DNA from 4 places in the Streptomyces sp. NPDC107550 genome. Region 1 is predicted to be linked to each of the others. Evidence: riboswitches for the same ligand, from Rfam matches in the RefSeq annotation. Region 1 holds a riboswitch; each other region holds the start of a gene.
The links. Region 1 has a riboswitch for cyclic di-AMP ahead of ACZ7LY_RS27555 (transglycosylase family protein). Riboswitches for the same ligand answer to the same signal wherever they lie in the genome.

Region 1 (5,184 bases):
GAGCGGTGGGACATCATGCACTTGAAGCCGTTGCGCTGGGCCAGCTCGACGGCGTCCAGGGTCTCGGTCAGCGAGCCGATCTGGTTGACCTTGACCAGCAGGGCGTTGGCGGAGCCCTCCTCGATGCCGCGGGCGAGGCGCTCGGGGTTGGTGACGAAGAGGTCGTCGCCGACGAGCTGGACCTTGTCGCCCAGCTTGTCCGTGATGACCTTCCAGCCGGCCCAGTCGTCCTCGTACAGCGGGTCCTCGATGGAGACCAGCGGGTACGCGGAGACGAGCTCCTCGTAGTACTCGGTCATCTCGGCGGCCGAGCGGGACTTGCCCTCGAACTCGTACTTGCCGTCCTTGTAGAACTCGGAGGCGGCGACGTCGAGGGCGAGCGCGATCTGCTGGCCGGGGATGTACCCGGCCTCCTTGATCGCTTCGAGGATCAGGTCGAGCGCGGCGCGGTTCGAGTCCAGGTTCGGGGCGAAGCCGCCCTCGTCGCCGAGGCCCGTGGACAGGCCCTTGGTCTTCAGCACCTTCTTGAGGGTGTGGTAGACCTCGGCGCCCCAGCGCAGGGCCTCGGAGAAGGACTCCGCGCCGATCGGGGCGATCATGAACTCCTGGATGTCCACGTTGGAGTCGGCGTGCGACCCGCCGTTCAGGATGTTCATCATCGGCACCGGCAGGAGGTGCGCGTTCGGGCCGCCCAGGTAGCGGAACAGCGGGAGGTCGCTGGCCTCGGACGCGGCGTGCGCGACGGCGAGCGAGACGCCGAGGATGGCGTTGGCGCCGAGCGAGCCCTTGTTGTCGGTGGCGTCCAGGTCGAACATGGCCTGGTCGATCAGGCGCTGCTCGGTGGCGTCGTAGCCGACCAGCTCCGGGCCGATCTGCTCGATGACGGCGAGGACGGCCTTCTCGACGCCCTTGCCCTGGTAGCGGTTGGGGTCACCGTCGCGGAGTTCGATGGCCTCGAAGGCACCGGTGGAGGCGCCGGACGGGACGGCAGCACGGCCGGTGCTTCCGTCGTCGAGGCCGACCTCGACCTCGACCGTGGGGTTGCCTCGGGAGTCCAGGATTTCCCGGGCTACGACGACGTCGATGGACGGCACGAGCATCTCCTTCTGGGATGTGACGCGGTCTGCGGTGGGCCGTGTGTTCGGGCCCGCCTCCCCCTGAGCCTAACCGGCTCGGGAGCATCGGCCAGCCGACCGACCGTCTCGTGGACAACGCCGAGAGCGAAATGTTTCCGTGCGAAACAATTAGGCACCGTGTGCTTTCCCAGCGCCCCCAAGGGGGGTGGGCCTTCCGCCCAGGACTTCCGCCCCCACTTGTCCCGCCGGGGGTGAGCGGGCCATCTTTCGGGCGGGGGGCTGCCCCGCGTCGCCGTTTGGGGAGTCCTCCGGCGGAGGCCGCTTGCGGCTGAGGTTCGCGCAGTTCCCCGCGCCCCTGAGGAGTTACCAGGCCGAGGCCCGCTGCCCTGAACGTTTCGCGCAGTTCCCCGCGCCCCTGGGTGAGTGGGCGGTCCCGCCCGGTGGGTTCCTCGACTTTCGTCGTGGCTGGTCGCGCAGTTCCCCGCGCCCCTGGAGGGGCGACTGCGTCGCCACCTCCCCCCCCCTGGGGAGCCGGGGCGCAGGCCCGCTCCCTCAGGGGCGCGGGGAACTGCGCAACCTCAGCTACAAGCAGCCTCCGCCTGGAGAACTCCCCAGGGGCGCGGGGAACTGCGCGAGAAGCCCCACCGGCCCGCAGGTGACCACGCACGCGTAGTGCCCCGTCAGGGGCGCGGGGAACTGCGCGGCCGGCCACTCACCCGCCGGAGGCAGGACGTGGCGAACCCCCCGCCCAGGGAAGGGCAGGGGGTTCGGGGGGGGTGCTGGGGGTCCGCCGGCCTCCAGTACCTACGCGGAGCGCACCGCTTACTTCAGGTGAAGCTGCTGCCCCGGGTAGATGAGGTCAGCGTTGGAGACGATGTCACCGTTCAGCTTGAACAGCTTCTGCCAAGACGTCCCGTGCGCCTGAGCGATCTTGCTCAGCGTGTCACCGGAGACGACCTTGTACTCGCCGTCACCCTTCTTGACCGTCTTGCCGGTCGGCGTCGTGACGGTCTTGCGCTCCTGCTGCTGCGGCTGAGCCTGCGGCTTCGGCTGCTGCTGGGGCTGCTGCTGCGGCTGCGGAGCCTGACGCTGCTGCGAACGGTTGGCGGGCTGCTCGGCCTGCCGCTCCTGCTGCTGCGGCTGGGCCTGCTGCTTCGGCTGGGCCGGGGCCGGCGCGGAGTTGGACGTGGAGGCACCCGAGAGGCCCACGCCGCAGCTCGGCCAGGCGCCCTTGCCCTGGGAGGCGAGAACCTTCTCGGCGACGGCTATCTGCTGCGCCTTGGAGGCCTGGTTGGCGGTGGACGCGTAGGCGGTACCGCCGTACGCGGCCCAGGTGGAGGCCGAGAACTGGAGGCCACCGTAGTAGCCGTTGCCGGTGTTGATCGACCAGTTGCCACCGGACTCGCACTGCGCGACCTGGTCCCACTCGGAGGTGGAGGCGGCGGAGGCGTTGGTGGCGCCCATCAGCGGTACGGCGACAGCGGCGCCGGCGACACCGGCGAGCGTGGCGACACGGACGGCCTTGGACGGGCGGCGGTGCTTGCCCTTGCTGGAAAACAGCATGGAGAGATCCCCTCACCGACGCCTACGAGGTGAGCTGTCGGGTTCGGGCCAGTGAGTGCCCGGCCGCGCATCCTTGTGCGCGGCTTCACCCCAAGCCGCTCCGGCTTTCGTCCGGTGCGGCACCTACCTGGGTCCCCCGCTCCTGCCTACGGCGCTGACGCGTCGACTGTTCCCGTACGGACGTTGGCAGGATTCGGCGTGACGTCCATCGGGGCCCGCATTGGCGAGCGGTCAGACCGTAAGCAGGCGATCCGCCCGATTTCAAAGACGATCAGGCCCTTTGAGACCCATCTCTCATTCTCGCAAAAGCGGACAAAGGGCCATCAATCGGTCATGAACCGTCGTTACTTTTCACCCGATTTGAGCCCTAGATCCAGACTCTGACCAGGGAGGATGAGATCGGGGTCGGAACCGACCTCCCGCTTGTTGTGCTCGTACAGCGCGGACCACCCGCCACGGACGTCATGGGCGTCCGCGATGTCCCAGAGGTTGTCGCCGGAACGGACCGTGTACGTCTGTCCGTCGCGCCCCTCGCCGCGCGAGGCGTGACGCCCCTCACCCTCGCGGGAGGCGTCCGTGTCGTCCGCCGCGCGGTCCCCGCGGTGCCGGCCCCCGGCGGAGTCGTCGGCGGAGGCGTCGGCGCCGGGCGCGGTGGGCGCGTGCGTGGCCGAGGAGCCCGTACGGGAGGTCTCGTCCGTGCCGTCGGTGCCGTGGGCGCCCGCCTCAGCGGAGGGCGCGTCTGACGGGTCGTCGGAGGTCTGGCCCGGGGCGGAGGCGTCGGGGCGGTCCGCGTGTCTGTCGGTCCGCTTGCTGCCGGAGGAGTCGTCGGAGGGGTGCCGGGAGGCGTCGGCGGACGGCTTCGCGGACGGGCTCTGCGAGGCGTCCGCGTCGGCGTGATCCTTGTCTCCCTTGTCGGGGGAGCCGCTCGGCAGGCCCGTCGGGTCGGCGGAGCCGGAGGGCAGCAGCGGCGGCAGGCTCGCGCCCGGGTCCACGTCCGCCGAGTCGTCGCTCTTGGTGAGGCCCGCGGTGAGCGAGCAGCTCGGCCAGGCGGTCGGGCCCTTCGCGTCGAGGACCTTCTCGGCCACGGATATCTGCTGCGAGCGGCTGGCCTGGTCGGCGGTCGGGGCGTAGTCGAGGCCCCCGTACTTCTCCCACATCTCCTGGGAGAGCTGGAGGCCGCCGTAGTAGCCGTTGCCCGCGTCCAGGCTCCACTGGCCGCCCGACTCGCACTCGGCGAGCTTGTCCCAGGTGGCGGTGGTCGCGGCGGTCGCGTTCGACGCGGCGAGCAGCGGGATCGCTATGGCGCTGCCGGTGACTCCGGCGGCGACGACGAGGGCAGGGGCCTGACGGGGGCGACGGTGTCGGCCGTTCCCGGAGAGCATGCGGATGCCTTTCGCGGAGACAGTTGCTGCGCGCGACAGGTGGTACCGGTGGTGCTCGTGTCGCGGTGACTGGTGAACGTAGCGGTCTTCGAACATCCGTCACAAGTCGATGCAGCGGAGATCACGTGAAAGTCACATTCTTGACACCGCGTCAGTTCTGGTGGGGTGTGAACTCCACGGGCAGCGTGCGCAGTCCGCGCATGATGAGCCCTCCACGCCACCGCAAATCGGTCGGTTCCCCCGCAAGTCGCAGGTCCGGAAGGCGTGTCAGGAGCGTGGCGAGCGCGGTCTGTCCTTCCAGGCGGGCGAGGGGCGCGCCGAGGCAGTAGTGGATGCCGTGGCCGTAGCCGAGGTGCTGATTGTCACGCCGGGACAGGTCCAGGGTGTCGGGCCGCTCGAACCGCTCCGGGTCCCGGTCCGCGGCGGCCAGCACCACGAGCACCGGGTCGCCGGCCGCGATGTGCTGCCCGCCGAGGGTCAGCGGCTCGGTGGCGAACCGCCAGGTGGCCAGCTCCACGGGCCCGTCGAAGCGCAGCAGTTCCTCGACGCCGGTCTCCAGCAGGCCCCGCTCCCCCGCCGCCAGCGACTCCTGGAGCCGCGCGCGCTGTTCGGGGTGGGTGAGCAGGGCGAGCGTGCCGTTGCCGATCAGGTTCACGGTCGTCTCGAAACCGGCGAACAGGAGGATGAACGCCATCGCGGCGGCCTCGTTCTCCGTCAGGTGCTCGCCGTGGTCGGAGGCGCGGATCAGGCCCGAGATGAGGTCGTCGCCGGGGTCGCTGCGCTTGCGGTGGATCAGTTCGGCGAGGTAGCCGCGCATCTTCTTCACCGAGCGGGCGACGCCGCCGCGCGGGCCGCCGCCGTGCCGGATCATCATGCCCGCCCAGTCCCGGAAGTCGTCCTGGTCCTCGCGCGGGACGCCGAGCAGGTCGCAGATCGCGTAGATGGGCAGCGGGAACGCGAACTCGTGGATCAGGTCCGCCTCGCCCTTCGCCGCGAACCCGTCGATCAGGCTGTCCGTCAGTTCCTGCACGCGCGGGGCGAACTCCGCGACCCGGCGCGGGGTGAACGCCTTCGACACCAGGCGGCGCAGGCGCGTGTGGTCCGGCGGGTCGATGTTGAGCAGATGCGTCATCAGCTCGGCCTTGCGCTCGCCCGGGATGCCG
Region 2 (5,184 bases), on a different contig from region 1:
CGCTGTCCGGCGGGTACGTGCCGGTCGGCGCCACGCTCGGCAAGGACTGGATCTTCAAGAAGGTCTACTCCTCGATGGACCGCGTCCTCGTGCACTCGGCCAGCTTCGGCTCCAACGCCCAGGCCATGGCCGCCGGGCTCGCCGTCCTCACGGTCATGGAGGACGACCAGATCGTCGCCAACGCCCGCGCCATGGGCGACCTCCTCAAGTCCCGGCTGAGCGAACTCGTCGACCGGTACGAGCTGTTGAGCGAGATCCGGGGCCGGGGCCTGATGATCGGCATCGAGTTCGGCCGCCCCCGGTCGCTCAAGCTGCGCAGCCGCTGGACCATGCTCCAGGTCGCCCGCAAGGGCCTGTTCGCGCAGATGGTCGTGGTGCCGCTGCTCCAGAAGCACCGAATTCTCACGCAGGTCTCGGGCGACCACCTCGAAGTCATCAAGCTGATCCCGCCGCTCGTGGTCGACGAGAGCGACGTGGACCGCTTCGTGGAGGCGTTCACCGCCGTCATGGACGACGCGCACAGCGGCGGCGGACTGATGTGGGACTTCAGCAAGACGCTGATCAAGCAGGCCGTCGCCAACCGCTGAGGCATCAAGCAGGCCGTCGCCAACCGCTGAGGCTTTTGCCTCACAGGCAAGAAAGTTGCCCCGGAGGCAGGGCTCTGGCTGAATCGACAGTATGAGCCCTGCCCTCCCGGAGGAGGCTCCGGAACCTCCGGAGCTGCCCGCCGTCGCGCCCCAGCTCCGCGCCCTGCGCCGCCGCGCCGCCCTCACCCTGGAGGCCGCCGCCCGCGCCGCCGGTCTGTCGCCGGCCCATCTGTCCCGCCTGGAGACCGGCCAGCGCCAGCCCTCGCTGCCGATGCTGCTCGCGCTCGCCCGTACCTACGGTACGACGGTCTCCGAACTGCTGGGCGAGACCCCCGCCGACCGGGACGCCGTCGTGCGCGCCCGCTCCATGGAGCCCACCGAGGCCGGCGGCTGGACCTACTTCCAGGCCGGCGCCCCCGGCCGCGGCATGCAGGCGCTGCGCGTCCACGTACCCCATGGCTCGCAGGGCGACATCGTGCGCGTCCACCCGGGCGAGGAGTGGCTGTACGTCCTCAAGGGGCGGCTGCGGCTGCGCCTCGGGGACACCGCGTACCGGCTGGACGCGGGGGACAGCGCCCACTTCGACTCGCTCACCCCGCACCGGATCGCCGCGGCGGACCAGGGCGGGGCCGAGCTTCTGTTCGTCCACACGCTGTTGCAGAGCCCGACGGCCGCCCTGTGTCTCGGGCCGGCCGCGGGACCGATCCGAGAGGTCTGACATGAGCGACGCACGGCGGCCCGGTGGCCGCAACATCGAGGACAAGCTGCCGCGCGGTCTGTGGGTGCGGCTCGTCGTCTATGTCTTCGCGGGCCACGCGCTCGCCGCGTTCATCTATCTGCTGTTCACGCTCGGCGGCGGCGAGTAGCCCGCGGGCCGGTCAGTCGAGCAGGCGCTCGCGCAGCCGCTCGCGGGTGGCGGGGGAGAGGCCGAGGCCCTTCTCGAAGTAGGCGTCCGTGCCGCCCCAGGTCTCCTCGATGGTCTCGAACGCGGCCCCGAGGTACTCGGTACGGGCGTCGAACAGGGGGTCGAGCAGCTCCATGACCTCGGGGGAGTGGGCGTCAACGCCGGTGGCACTGCGGCGGATCTTGTAGCGGCGGTGCTTCTCGCTCGACTTCAGGTAGTCCGCCTCGATGGCGTCCCGCTCGACGCCGACCGCGAGCAGCGTCACCGCGATCGAGAGTCCGGCGCGGTCCTTGCCCGCCGCGCAGTGCATCAGCGCCGGGACGCTGTCCTCGGCGAGCGCGTGCAGGACGCGGCTGTGCTCGGCGGTGCGGTGGGCGATCATCGTGCGGTACGAGGTGATCATGCGGTGCGCGGCGCGGCCCTCGGAGAGCAGGGCACGCAGCTGCTCGGTGTCGCCGTCGCGGACCATCTGCCAGAACTCGGCGCCGTCGGCCGGGTCGGACAGCGGCAGGTTCACGTTGCGCACGCCCGGGAGTTCCACGTCGGCGCCTTCGAGGCGCTGGTCGGCGGCGTTGCGGAAGTCGAAGACCGTGTGCAGGCCGAGCCCGGCGAGGAACGCGGCGTCCTCGGGCGTGGCATGCGCGAGATGGCCGCTGCGGAAGAGCACGCCGGGGCGCAGACGCCGGCCGTCCACGGTGGGGAGGCCGCCGACATCGCGGAAGTTGCGCACTCCGGTCAGCTCGGGCTCGGTGGACGGGGCGTGCTGCGTCACGGGGGCTCCTCCCGGTCGGACACCGGCCGGCGCGGCTCGCCGGCGGGCGCGTTGTTGACGATACGACATGGGTTCCCGGGGCAACCATCCGTCTGAAGTGCCCTATTTGCCCTGAACTGTCAGGGAATGTACGGACGTTGTGGGACCCTCGTGAGCAGGCTCATACCCGTGACGGTGTGTGGCGGCGGCCCCGGAATTCGCTGCACTCAATTCCCGGTGATTTCGCGCCGCAAAGCAAAAGCCCTTGACGCAGGGTGACACGGTGAACTCCGTAATGATCAAGAAATGCCCCGGCCTTTCCAATTCCTCGCTTGTGGCCGCTGTCGGCACTCCTTTACGGTCCGAGTCATTCCGGTCGGAACGCCTAGTCCTGCCGCCGCCCGGAACTCCGAACCACGACACCCGTGACGGCAGGAGCGGGGGACCCACAGGCAGTACGCCGCCGGGGAACTCCCCCATGCGGCTAGGGGTGAAGCCGGTTCCACCGCGTGGCACCGGCCGGGCATCTCCAGCCCGAACCCGACAGCTCACCTCGTAGGCGACGGAGAGGAAAACCCGCATGTTCGCACAGGGAAAGCACCGCCGCCCCAAGAACCTCCGTATCGGCCGCGCCGCCGCACTCGCCACCGTCGGCGGTGCCGCGCTCGCGCTGCCCCTGATCGGCGCGACCGGCGCCCAGGCCGCCACCGCCCCGACCTACACGGTCAAGGCCGGTGACACGCTCTCCAAGATCGCCTCGGCGCAGCACGTCGACGGCGGCTGGAAGAAGCTGTACGAGGACAACAAGTCCGTCATCGGCGGCAACGCCGACCTGATCGAGGTCGGCGCCAAGCTCACCCTCGCGGGCGGCGGCGCCGCGCAGACCTCCGCGAACCCGGCGAGCACCCCCGCCAAGCCGGCCGCCTCCACCGGCGGCTTCGTCAAGCCCGTCGACGGCGCCGAGGGCACCCCGTACCACCAGAACGGCCCGATGTGGTCCAGCGGCTACCACACCGGCACCGACTTTGTCGTGCCCACCGGTACGCCCATCAAGGCCGTCGGCCCGGGCACCGTCGTCTCCGCCGGTGACGGCGGCGCGTACGGCAACCAGGTCGTCATCCAGCACGCCGACGGCCACTACTCGCAGTACGCCCACCTGTCCTCCCTCGGCGTCTCCGCCGGACAGAGCGTCAGCGCCGGCCAGCAGATCGGCCTCTCCGGCGCCACCGGCAACGTGACCGGCCCGCACCTGCACTTCGAGATCCGTACGTCCCCGAACTACGGCTCCGACGTCGACCCGGTCGCGTACCTGCGCGCCCACGGCGTCTCGCTCTGACGCCCGCTCCCGCGCGACACGCGTGATCCACTCGGCACCCCGGGATATTCCCGGGGTGCCGAGTGGGTTAAATCACCCCACGTCAACCCCTACCTACGATGGCGTAGGTCACAGGCCAGGGTGAAAGATGTGTGGTCGTGGCAAACGAATCGAGATCATTCAGCGGGCGCACGATTCGGTCCTACGCGGCGGTGGGGGACAGCTTCACCGAAGGCGTCGGGGACCCCGGGCCGGACGGCACCTTCGTGGGCTGGGCCGACCGGCTGGCCGTCCTCCTGGACGACCGCGCGCCCGAGGACACCTTCCAGTACGCGAACCTCGCGGTGCGCGGCAAGCTCCTCGACCAGATCGTCGAGGACCAGCTCCCGCGCGCCATGGAACTCGCCCCCGACCTCGTGACCCTGGTCGCGGGCGGCAACGACATCATCCGGCCCGGCACCGACCCCGACGACGTCGCCGAGCGGTTCGAGAAGGCCGTCGCGCGGCTCAGCGAGGCCGCCGGGACCGTCATGGTCGCCACCGGCTTCGACACGCGGGACGTCGCCGTCCTCAAGCACCTGCGCGGCAAGATCGCCACGTACAACATGCATGTGCGCGCCATCGCCGACCGCTACGGCTGCCCCGTCCTCGACCTGTGGTCGCTGCGCTCCGTGCAGGACCGGCGGGCCTGGGACGACGACCGCCTCCACCTCTCGCCCGAGGGGCACACCCGGGTCGCCCTGCGCGCCGCCCAGGCCCTCGGCCTCGACGTCCCCGCCGACCCGGAGCAGCCCTGGCCGGCGCTGCCGCCGCGCGGCACGTTCGAGGTGCGGCGGGACGACATCCACTGGGCCCGCGAGTTCCTCGTCCCGTGGATCGGCCGCCGTCTGCGGGGCGAGTCCTCCGGCGACCGCGTCCAGGCCAAGGGCTTCCGCGACCCCCACACCATCAAGGCCCACCTCCAGGCGGTCTCCTGACGCCATGGCCGACGGGCGTCGCGCTGCGCGGGCGTACGGGGTGGGGCGGGGGCCCGGGGTTCTTCGGCGGGGCTCGGGGTTCTTCGGGGTGCCGGGCCCGCAACTCCCGCGCGGCAGCGAAGGCCCCGGCGCCCCGCCGGGCCGTAACCGCCCCGCGCTCCGGCATCCGCCCCCGGCGAACCGGCCGCGCCGGAAAACGCCGCACCCGCAACACCGGTCCGGGGTCGAACGCCCCGGCGCTCCGGCCGCGCCACAACCGGCCCGCGCTCCGGCATCCGCCCCGGGACGGCTGCTGGCCCGCGTCCAAAACCTGGCTCCCGGGACGGCTAGCGGCCCGCGCCCCAACACCCCGCCCCCGTAACGCCTACCGGCCCGGCGTCGTCAAGTCCGTCCGCTCAAGCCCCAGTTCCCGCGCCAGCGCCTCGTCCACCCACTCCTGGGTGCGGGCGCGGGAGACCGCGCCGGGGTAGGCCGTCATCTGGACGGCGAGGCCGTCGAGGAGGGCGGTGAGGCGCAGCGCCGACGCCGCCGGATCGGGGCACGTGAACTCACCCGCCGCGACCCCCTCGGCGATGACCTCCGCGAGCGCGGCCTTCCAGCGCCGGTCGAGGCCGCTCGCCACCTCCCGCAGCGCGGGCTCCCGCAGGGAC
Region 3 (5,184 bases), on a different contig from region 1:
AACGGCCTGACGGTGCTGCGCTGCCACCGGCCCGGCCAGCAGGTCGTCGCCGTCGAGATCAACCTGGCGGCGCCGCTCGACGCCGAGCCCGCCGGCCTGGACGGCGTCGCCACGATCATGGCGCGCGCCTTCTCCGAGGGCACCGACAAGCACTCCGCCGAGGAGTTCGCCGCCGAGCTGGAGCGCTGCGGCGCCACGCTCGACGCGCACGCCGACCACCCCGGCGTCCGTGTCTCCCTGGAGGTGCCGGTCTCCCGGCTGGCCAAGGCGCTCGGCCTGCTCGCCGACGCGCTGCGGGCGCCCGCCTTCGCCGACAGCGAGATCGAGCGGCTCGTACGCAACCGCCTCGACGAGATCCCGCACGAGAGCGCCAACCCGGCCCGCCGTGCCGCCAAGGAGCTCTCCCGCCAGCTCTTCCCGGCGACCTCGCGCATGTCGCGCCCGCGCCAGGGCACCGAGGAGACCGTCGGCGCGATCGACGCGGCGGCCGTCCGCGCCTTCTACGAGAAGCACGTACGCCCCGCCACCGCCACGGCCGTCGTGGTGGGCGACCTGACGGACGTGGACCTCGACGCCCTGCTCGCCGACACGCTCGGCGCGTGGACCGGCGACACCGCGCAGCCGCTCGCCGCCCCGCCGGTCACCGCCGACGACCGCGGCCGGGTCGTCATCGTGGACCGGCCCGGCGCCGTGCAGACGCAACTGCTCATCGGCCGCGTCGGGCCCGACAAGCACGACCAGGTGTGGCCGGCGCAGATCCTCGGCACGTACTGCCTGGGCGGCACCCTGACGTCCCGTCTCGACCGTGTGCTGCGCGAGGAGAAGGGCTACACGTACGGTGTGCGCTCCTTCGCGCAGGTGCTGCGGTCCACGGCCGACGGCACGGGCGCGGCGATGCTGGCGATCAGCGGCTCGGTGGACACGCCGAACACGGGCCCGGCGCTCGCCGACCTGTGGACGGTGCTGCGCACGCTGGCCGCCGAGGGGCTGACCGAGGCGGAGCGCGACACCGCCGTGCAGAACCTCGTCGGCGTCGCCCCGCTGAAGTTCGAGACGGCGGCCGCGGTCGCCGCCACGCTCGCCGACCAGGTCGAGCAGGAGCTTCCGGACGACTTCCAGGGCCACCTGTACCAGCGGCTCGCCGAGACGGGCACGGTGGAGGCCACCGCGGCCGTCGTGAGCGCGTTCCCGGCGGACCGGCTGGTGACGATCCTCGTGGGCGACGCCGCGAGCATCGAGGCGCCCGTCAGGGAGCTCGGCATCGGCGACGTGAGCGTCGTCGCGGGCTGAGCCGTCGCGCCACGCGCGCGTACGAGCAAGACGAGCGTCTGGAGCGCCAGAAACGTCAGGAGCGCCAGGGAGCCCCGGTGGTCACCGCGACCGCCGGGGCTCCTTCTGTCGCGTGGGGCTGAACCGTCTCGTGGGGTGGGACCGATCCGGCGCGTGGGACCGATCACGTCCGGCCGTACCCCCTATCGGATCACGTATGTCCGTTTTGATGGGGAGGTTGCCTGTCTGCTCTGTGGCATGCGCGACAAAAACAGCGATCTGTTTGTTGCGGGAACGGTGGCCCGCTTAGCGTCGGTCCGGCTGTTCGGCCAGACCCACGTCGCGCCCGCGACACCGGACAGTCATCGCCGAGTCCCCCTACGGCGCGAGCCAGGGGAGCCGGGGACCCATCGCAGTCCCTGGGGTGAATCGGGCGCGCTTCCCGCGAGGGGAGGGCCCCGTAGGAGACCTTCCTGCTCCGAACCCGTCAGCTAACCCGGTAGGCGAGAGGGAAGGAAAGGAACAAGCCCCTTCATGGCGTTCACCCGTGCCACCGGGAAGCATCGTCGTCCCAGCCGCCTCACCCGTACGACCGCCAAGGTCGCCGGTGTCGCCGCGCTCACCACGACCGGTGTCGTCGCGGGCCTCGCGGCCCCCGCCCTCGCCGCCGACGCCGCGGCCCCGGCCGAGCAGAACGGACTGACGCAGGCCGTCGCCATCGGCGACTCGCTCGCCGCCCAGATCGACGCCCAGGCCACCGCGCAGAAGAAGGCCGCCGACGAGGCCGCCGCCAAGAAGCGCGCCGAGGCCGAGGCCAAGAAGCGTGCCGAGGAGGCCAAGCGCAAGGCGGAAGAGGCCAAGCGCAAGGCCGAGGAGAAGGCGAAGCAGGAGCGCGAGGCCAAGGAGCGTGCCGCCCGCGACGCCGAGCGCAAGCGCCTGAACGCCTATGTGCCGCCCATCGCCGGCTCGTACGTGTCCACCGCCTACAAGGCGAGCAGCGGCCTGTGGTCCTCCGGCAGCCACACCGGTATCGACTTCCACGCCGCGTCCGGGACGAGCGTCCACGCGGTCGGCGCGGGCACGGTCGTCGAGGCCGGCTGGGGCGGTGCGTACGGCAACAACATCGTGATCAAGATGAATGACGGTACGTACACCCAGTACGGTCACCTGTCGTCCATCGGGGTCTCCGTCGGCCAGTCCGTCACCCCGGGCCAGCAGATCGGCCTGTCCGGCTCCACCGGCAACACCACGGGCCCGCACCTGCACTTCGAGGCCCGCACCTCGCCCGACTACGGCTCGGACATCGACCCCCTCGCGTACCTGCGCGCTCACGGCGTCAACGTCTGACCCCGGACCCGGACCCGGACCCGGACCCGGACCCGGACCCCGGTCCCCGCGCCTGAAGCGGCGTCACGACAGCCCCGGCTCCCCGCGAGCCGGGGCTGTCGCCGTATGCGGACGCCTGCCCCACGCGCGCGTAGCGGGCCGGTTTCTCCCGCCTGATTTCACCCCGCCAGGTATTCAGTGTCCCAAAAATGACCCCCGGCCGCCGCCTTCCGCCGGAATTCCGAGAATGGTGGAATAGAGTCGTCGGGCCGGTGCGCGGAAGAAGCGGACGCGCTTCGGCGCGGCGGAAATCGAGCGCGTTTTCGCGCGGGTCCAGGCGGAGGTTCGGGTCATGCGCATTCCCGCGCACTCGGTATGCACGGCGATCCGCGACGACATCGTCGCGGGAGTCTACGAGCGCGGCGGCAGACTCACCGAGGAGGTACTGGCGCGGCGCTACGGAGTCTCGCGCGTCCCGGTGCGTGAGGCGCTGCGCACCCTGGAGGCCGAGGGATTCGTCGTCACGCGCCGGCACGCGGGCGCGTGCGTGGCCGAACCGAGCGAGCGGGAGGCCGCCGACCTGCTGGAGATGCGCGCCCTGCTGGAGCCCCTCTGCGCGGCCCGCGCGGCCCAGCGCCGCACCGACGCCCACCTCAAGGTGCTGCACGGCCTCGTCAGGCTCGGTCAGGAGCGCGCCCGGCACGGTGGCGGCCAGGAGTTGGAGGCCCTGAGCGCCTGGTTCCAGGAGACGCTCGTCCAGGCGTGCGGCAGCCCGGGCCTGATCGCCGTGCTGACCCAGCTCCGGCACAAGATCGAGTGGATGTACGCGGTCGAGGCGCCGGAGCGGCCCGCCGACACCTGGGCCGAGCGCGGCGCCCTCGTCGACGCCGTGACCCGCAGGGACGCCACACGCGCCCGCGCGCTGGCGGCCCGCCACGCCGAACGGGTGACGGGCGCGCACCGACTCCGCATCCCTCGTCCGAGCGAACGTGTGAGGGCTTCGCAACATGCCGTCAACACGCCCCGGCTCCAGCATTAACAAAGGGACCGTATACAAGCTGTACGAGAAAGCGTCGGTATTCTCCGCGAGGCACTGTCGTGAGTTCCCTGACTTACCGGTCGGTGTTCTCTTTGATGCGGCCTGACGGGAAAGGGTCGAGTGGCGGGAGAGCGGGAATTTCTGCTATTCCTGCGCGTTCGGTTTCTGTGGTCCGTCAGCATGGAAGAAATGCTCCGCCGTCAGCAGTCCCGTACGCGAAGACCCTCACGGCTCGAACGCGTAGACGCCCGCACGCGCGAACGGCGGAGCCGCGCCTCCCCGAAGGGGTCGCGCGGCTCCGCCGTGATGCCGGGACGACTGCCGGCCTGGCCCCCGGAAGGGGCAGGGCGTCAGACGGTCTCGGGAAGCTCCTCAAGGCCCTCGGAGACCAGCTTGGCCAGACGGTCGAGGGCGGCGTCCGCGCCCTCGGCGTCCGAGGCCAGGACGATCTCCTCGCCGCCCTGGGCGCCGAGGCCCAGCACCGCGAGCATGGAAGCGGCGTTGACGGGGTTGCCGTCGGCCTTGGCGATCGTCACGGGAACGCCGGCGGCCGTGGCAGCGCGGACGAAGATGGAAGCGGGGCGGGCGTGAAGGCCCTCGGCCCAGCCGACGTTGACGCGGCGCTCAGCCATGTGATGCTGCCCTTCAGGTGACTCACGGTTGTCTAGACCATTCTCACATACCTCGGGACGTGCTCGCGCGGACCCAGGTCCCGATCCGCACCGCCCTTCGGCCCTCCATAGCCTGCCCCTCACGCGCGCGGGACGCGACCCGTGGGAGACCGCCGACGCCTGTCAGTGCCCGGCTCTACCCTTGCCGCATGGAGACCCCGTCGGACCGGCACGCCTACCCCGCCCACTGGGAGGCCGACGTGGTGCTGCGCGACGGCGGCACCGCGCGGATCAGGCCCATCACGACCGAGGACGCCGACCGCCTGACCAGCTTCTACGAGCAGGTCTCGGACGAGTCGAAGTACTACCGTTTCTTCGCGCCATATCCACGCCTGTCCGCCAAGGATGTCCACCGGTTCACCCATCACGACCACGTGGACCGCGTCGGTCTCGCCGCCACCGTGGGCGGCGAGTTCATCGCCACCGTGCGCTACGACCGCATCGACGCGCGCGGCATGCCCGCCTCCGCCCCCGCCGACGAGGCCGAGGTCGCCTTCCTCGTCCAGGACGCCCACCAGGGCCGGGGCGTGGCCTCCGCCCTGCTCGAACACATCGCGGCCGTCGCCCGCGAGCGCGGCATCCGCCGCTTCGCCGCCGAGGTGCTGCCCGCCAACACCAAGATGATCAAGGTGTTCCGGGACGCCGGATACACCCAGAAGCGCAGCTTCGAGGACGGTGTCGTCCGCCTGGAGTTCGACATCGAACCCACCGAACAGTCGCTCGCCGTGCAGCACGCGCGCGAGCAGCGCGCCGAGGCCCGCTCCGTGCAGCGCCTGCTCGCCCCCGGCTCCGTAGCTGTCGTCGGTGTCGGCCGCACGCCCGGGGGAGTGGGCCGCAGCGTTCTCGCCAACTTGAAGGACGCCGGCTTCACCGGCCGCC
Region 4 (5,184 bases), on a different contig from region 1:
TCGCGCCGCACGAGTTCGACCTGTAGGACCCGCCCCGCGCGGGCCGCGCGGGAACCGATTGGCTTTCTGCTCCCCACATGCGTACTGTTGGGTTCACCGACGCGGGGTGGAGCAGCTCGGTAGCTCGCTGGGCTCATAACCCAGAGGTCGCAGGTTCAAATCCTGTCCCCGCTACTGAAGGACCGGGCCGGAATCCGATGAGGATTCCGGCCCGGTCTCTTTTCTGTCTCCGGCCCTCTCGCCGAGGCCCGTCGCCCTCGTCCGGCCCAGGCCCCCGCTCACCCGTACGGGTCACAGCGGTCGCCGGTGCGGGCGCGCGCGGGAACCCTTGGTGAGACGCCAAGAACCAGGCGCTGGACGCGGCAGGAGACGAGCGGTGGGGCAGCGAGGAGGACGGCACGCACACGCGTCGGAGGACCACACCACGCGTGCCTTCCTGCGGCTCCTGCCGGTCCTGCTGATCGCGGGCGGCGCGCTGTACGAGTACACGACCCCCGCCGGATTCGCGGGCTCGCCCCTGTTCAGCGCGGCGCCGCTGGTCGTCGCGCCGTTCTTCTCGCTGGGGGCGACCATCCTCGCGGGCGTCACGTCCATCGCCGCGATCTTCGCCGTGCACCTGCGGTTCTCCGCGCTGTTCGACACGGACGTCTACACGGAGATGGCGACCGTGGCGACCGTGTGTGTGCTGGCCTGCCTCATCAACAGGATCGTGCGCCGGGGCAGCGAGCAGCTCGCGTCCGCCCGCCGGATCGCGGAGGCGGCGCAACTCGCGGTGTTGCCGGAGCCGGCGGGGCGGATCGGGGGCCTCGCCATCGCCGCGCGGTACGAGGCGGCCCAGGCGGGCGCGTTCATCGGCGGCGACCTCTACGCCGTACAGGACACGCCGCACGGGGTCCGGATCATCGTCGGGGACGTGCGGGGCAAGGGCATGGGCGCGGTCGCCGCCGTCGCCGTCGTCATCGGGGCGTTCCGGGAGGCGGCCGAGCAGGAGGGCACCCTGGAGGCGGTCGCCCAGCGCCTGGAGCGGGCGCTGGCCCGGGAGGGCGTCAGACGCCGGGGCATCGACGACTTCGAGGGGTTCACGACGGCCGTCCTCGCCGAGTTCCCGCCGGGCGCGGCCCGGGTCCGCGTCCTCAACCGGGGGCACCCCGAGCCCATCGTCCTGCACGGCGACGGCACCGTACGGGTCGTCGGACCGGACGAGGCGGCGCTCCCGCTCGGCATGAGCGAACTGGGCACCTGGCCCGACCACGCCACCGAGGCCGACTTCCCGCCCGCCGCCACACTCCTGCTGTACACCGACGGGCTGTCCGAGGCGCGGGACGCGCGCGGCGTCTTCTACGACCCCGCCGCCCGGCTCGCAGGACGCGTCTTCCCCGGCCCCGACCATCTGCTCGCCACGCTCGTGGAAGAGGTCCGCGAGCACACCGGGGGCGGCGCGAGCGACGACATGGCGCTGCTCGCCGTACGCCGGCCCTGATGCCCGACTCGGTGGGCCCGGGCCAGGGTGACAGGGGGTGACCGGGCGACGCCTCACCGCATAACAATTGACACTCCGTCAGTTCCATGTGAAGGGCCGGTGCGCGGTGACGTACGGTCAACTCGCCCGTATCCGCCCACGCGTGCCCCGATAAGTCCTGGCCAGAGTCGTGAACGATCAGTGGGAACGGCTTGGAATTACTGTCGGCTGTCTATTAACGTTCGATAACGCAGCGCGGTCGTCCCAGCCGTCACCAGAGACGGCTCCGCGCGCACGCGCTTAATCCCGCAAGGGAGCCGGGGAACCACCAACTTGGGGTGAATCGGGCATCCACGATGCCGGTAGGAGACCTTCCTGCTCCGAACCCGTCAGCTAACCCGGTAGGCGAGAAGGAAGGAAAGGAGCGCGCCCCCGTGGCGTCCAACCGGCCTGCCCCCGAGTTCTCCTACCCGCCGAGCGACGACGAACTCGGCGCCCCCCGCGAGAGCTGGGAGGAGTGGAACCCCACCGAGGAGAGCGTCCGCCCCGTCCGCGGCCGGCACCGCGTGGCCCGCCAGCGCGGCGGCCTCGCCCGTAGTTCCACGGTCCTCGGCGTCGGCGTCATCGCCGCCGTCGGCGCGGGCGGCATCGCCACCGCGCAGGGCGGCAAGCCCGCCGTCCGGATATCCATGCCCGACCTGAGCGCCGTCAAGGACTCGCTGCCCGAGGCCAAGTCGCTGCCCGGCGTCGGCGCCCTCATCTCCCACGACTCCGGCGACGACACAGCCCCGGCAGGCGCCGAAGCCGCCCCGCTCACCGCGATGAGCGGGGGCGCCCAGGGCGACGCGGGCGAGGCCCTGCGCGCCCGCATCATGCAGCAGGCCGAGACGCAGCAGGACGCCGCCGACAGCGCCGCCCAGCGCGCCGCCGAGGAGGCCGCCGCGAAGAAGGCCGCCGAAGAGGCCGCCCAGAAGAAGGAGGCGGCCGACAAGAAGGCCGCCGACGCGAAGGAGAAGGCCGAGGCGAAGGCCAAGGAGGAGGCCCGCCGCAAGGCCGAGGCCGAGCGTCTCGCCAAGCTCGCCAAGAGCTTCCGCCTCCCCGTCGCCTCGTACACGCTCACCGGCACCTTCGGGCAGCCCGGCGCCATGTGGTCCTCCGGCTACCACACGGGCCTGGACTTCGCCGCCTCCACCGGTACCCCGATCATGGCCATCCACTCCGGCACCATCACGGAGGCCGGCTGGGCGGGCGCGTACGGCTACCGCACGGTCCTCACCCTCGACGACGGCACCGAGCTGTGGTTCTGCCACCAGTCCTCGATGAACGTCAGCGTCGGCCAGAAGGTCAGCACCGGCGACGTCATCGGCCGCGTCGGCGCCACGGGCAACGTGACCGGCGCCCACCTCCACCTGGAGGTGCACCCCGGCGGGCAGGCCACCGGCATCGACCCGGCGGCCTGGCTGCGCGGCAAGGGCCTCACGCTCTGACGGTCCCGGAGCCCCGGCCCCTCCAGTCCCTGCGGCCCCTTCAGTCCGTACGGTCCCTTCATTCCGTACGGTCCCCGCGGTCCGTCCGGCTTCTGTGACCCCGGCGGTCCTGGCGGCAACCCCCCGACGCCAGGGCCGCCGGTTTTGCCCGTCCTTGATCCGCCAGGGGCGCCCGCGCCGGAATACGGCCCACGGCACGGGTGTTGACGCAGAGCATGACTTCTTCCGTTCTTCGTCAGCTCGGCTCCTCCGACCTGGAGGTCTTCCCGCTCGCCCTCGGGGGGAACGTCTTCGGCTGGACCGCCGACGAGCCCACCTCCTTCGACGTCCTCGACGCCTACACCGCCGCCGGCGGCAACTTCGTGGACACCGCCGACGTCTACTCGGCCTGGATCGAAGGCAACAAGGGCGGTGAGTCGGAGACCGTCATCGGCAACTGGCTGGCCCGCCGAGGCCGCCGCGACGACGTCGTCATCGCCACCAAGGTCAGCCAGCACCCCGAGTACCAGGGCCTGAGCGCCGACAACATCAAGGCCGCCGCCGACGCCTCCCTGCGCCGCCTGCGCACCGACCACATCGACCTGTACTACACGCACTTCGACCAGCCCGAGACGCCCGTCGAGGAGATCATCGGCGCGCTCGACGAGCTGGTGCGGGCGGGCAAGGTCCGGCACATCGCCGCCTCCAACATCTCGCCCGAGCGGCTCCAGGAGTCCCTCGACTTCTCCGACCGCGAGGGCCTCGCCCGCTACGTCGCCCTCCAGCCGCACTACAACCTCGTCTCCCGCGACACCTACGAGGGCCGCCTCCAGGACGTCGCCTCCCGCGCCGGGCTCGGCGCCGTGCCGTACTTCGCGCTCGCCGCCGGCTTCCTCACCGGCAAGTACCGCCCCGGCGTGACCGTCGACAGCGCGCGCGCCGAGGGCGCCGGCAAGCACCTGGAGACCGAGCGCGGCCGCAAGGTCCTCGCCGCCCTCGGCGAGATCGCCCAGGAGCGCGACGCGCAGATCCCGACCGTCGCCCTCGCCTGGCTCGCCGCGCAGCCCACGGTGACCGCGCCGATCGCCTCCGCGCGTACGGTCGAGCAGTTGCCGGCGCTGCTCGCGGTCGCCGACCTCGAACTGACCGAGTCCGACCTCACCCGCCTCGACCGCGCCAGCGCGTAAGGGCGTACGTGCGTCAGCGCGTACGGGTGTATGGCTCCGGCGGCGCTCGCGCAGGCGGCTGTCAGTAGCGGTACGGGGGGTGTGCGGCGCCCTGGGGCCAGGGGGCCGCGTACCCGGGCGGGCCGGGCGGCGGCCAGGGCGCCGGGGCCGCCGCCCGCGCCCCGTACGCGAGCGCCGCCGCCGCGTATCCGCGCCGCTGCCACAGCGCCTCCAGCAGTTCCCGCTCCCGCCGCGCGAAGTCGTCGCCGGCCCGGTCGTGCCGGGCCCGCCTGCGCAGCACCGCGAGCGCGGTCCCGTACGCCTCGTACTCGGCGACGGCGAGGGCGGCGGGCCGTCCGCCGTAGAACTCCGCGAACTCCTTCGCCAGCCGCCGCGCCTTCAGCGAGCCGAGCGCGTACGGCTCCGGCGGCGCGAGCCAGCCCGCGGCCACGTACACCGGCAGTTCCTCGCGCACGGTGCGCAGCTCCCGCTGGCGCAGGAACACCGCGAGCCACGTCACCAGCGCGAACACCGGGACCATGAACGCCGCGTACACCGCGAAGAACCCGTAGTCGCCGAGCGAGGACGAGCCGTTCCAGAAGGCGTGCATGCCGACCGCGGCGAGCAGCCCCGCGAGCGGCGGCAGCACGCGCCGCAGCCGCGCCCGGCCCGGCGCGAACACCGCCGCGAGGCCGAACCCGATGCCGGTCAGGACCGTGAACAGCGGGTGCGCGAACGGTGACATGACGATCCGTACGAAGAAGGTCGCCGCGGTGACCGAACTGAGCCCGGGGCCGGTGCCGGCGAGCTGGTCGGTGCCGAACGCGTTGCCCAGGTAGAGGATGTTCTCCGTGAACGCGAAGCCCGTCGCGGTCACGCCCGCGATGACGATGCCGTCCACGACCCTGGCGAAGTCGCGTCTGCGGAACAGGAAGACCAGCAGCACCGCCGCCGCCTTCGCCGACTCCTCCACGACCGGCGCGATCACCGTCGCGCCCAGCGTGTCCGCGCTCGACGGGTCGGCCATCGCCGTCTCCATCCAGCGCGTGGCGAAACTGTTGGCGACGATGGCGATGAGCGCCGCCGCGCACGC

Region 2: it holds a riboswitch for cyclic di-AMP, as region 1 does, so the genes downstream of both, ACZ7LY_RS31760 (M23 family metallopeptidase) here and ACZ7LY_RS27555 (transglycosylase family protein) in region 1, are expected to answer to the same signal.
Region 3: it holds a riboswitch for cyclic di-AMP, as region 1 does, so the genes downstream of both, ACZ7LY_RS01815 (M23 family metallopeptidase) here and ACZ7LY_RS27555 (transglycosylase family protein) in region 1, are expected to answer to the same signal.
Region 4: it holds a riboswitch for cyclic di-AMP, as region 1 does, so the genes downstream of both, ACZ7LY_RS09065 (M23 family metallopeptidase) here and ACZ7LY_RS27555 (transglycosylase family protein) in region 1, are expected to answer to the same signal.

Annotation. Positions count from the first base shown of each region.
Region 1 covers NZ_JBVKBC010000028.1:14,819-20,002, reverse strand. Annotated here, with positions in the region: gene eno (phosphopyruvate hydratase) at 1-1,100, opposite strand, end outside; gene ACZ7LY_RS27555 (transglycosylase family protein) at 1,899-2,639, opposite strand; cyclic di-AMP (ydaO/yuaA leader) riboswitch at 2,644-2,803, opposite strand; gene ACZ7LY_RS27550 (transglycosylase family protein) at 2,984-4,021, opposite strand; gene ACZ7LY_RS27545 (cytochrome P450 family protein) at 4,173-5,184, opposite strand, start outside.
Region 2 covers NZ_JBVKBC010000041.1:46,580-51,763, reverse strand. Annotated here, with positions in the region: gene ACZ7LY_RS31780 (aspartate aminotransferase family protein) at 1-587, shown strand, start outside; gene ACZ7LY_RS31775 (helix-turn-helix domain-containing protein) at 679-1,305, shown strand; gene ACZ7LY_RS31770 (DUF6126 family protein) at 1,307-1,453, shown strand; gene ACZ7LY_RS31765 (tyrosine-protein phosphatase) at 1,466-2,263, opposite strand; cyclic di-AMP (ydaO/yuaA leader) riboswitch at 2,647-2,817, shown strand; gene ACZ7LY_RS31760 (M23 family metallopeptidase) at 2,823-3,578, shown strand; gene ACZ7LY_RS31755 (SGNH/GDSL hydrolase family protein) at 3,716-4,534, shown strand; gene ACZ7LY_RS31750 (TetR/AcrR family transcriptional regulator) at 4,899-5,184, opposite strand, start outside.
Region 3 covers NZ_JBVKBC010000001.1:422,240-427,423, reverse strand. Annotated here, with positions in the region: gene ACZ7LY_RS01820 (M16 family metallopeptidase) at 1-1,290, shown strand, start outside; cyclic di-AMP (ydaO/yuaA leader) riboswitch at 1,626-1,790, shown strand; gene ACZ7LY_RS01815 (M23 family metallopeptidase) at 1,804-2,616, shown strand; gene ACZ7LY_RS01810 (GntR family transcriptional regulator) at 2,948-3,634, shown strand; gene ACZ7LY_RS01805 (HPr family phosphocarrier protein) at 3,985-4,266, opposite strand; gene ACZ7LY_RS01800 (bifunctional acetate--CoA ligase family protein/GNAT family N-acetyltransferase) at 4,455-5,184, shown strand, end outside.
Region 4 covers NZ_JBVKBC010000005.1:20,180-25,363, reverse strand. Annotated here, with positions in the region: gene ACZ7LY_RS09080 (tellurite resistance TerB family protein) at 1-26, shown strand, start outside; tRNA gene ACZ7LY_RS09075 (tRNA-Met) at 101-174, shown strand; gene ACZ7LY_RS09070 (PP2C family protein-serine/threonine phosphatase) at 377-1,480, shown strand; cyclic di-AMP (ydaO/yuaA leader) riboswitch at 1,747-1,882, shown strand; gene ACZ7LY_RS09065 (M23 family metallopeptidase) at 1,894-2,946, shown strand; gene ACZ7LY_RS09060 (aldo/keto reductase) at 3,162-4,112, shown strand; gene ACZ7LY_RS09055 (PrsW family intramembrane metalloprotease) at 4,174-5,184, opposite strand, start outside.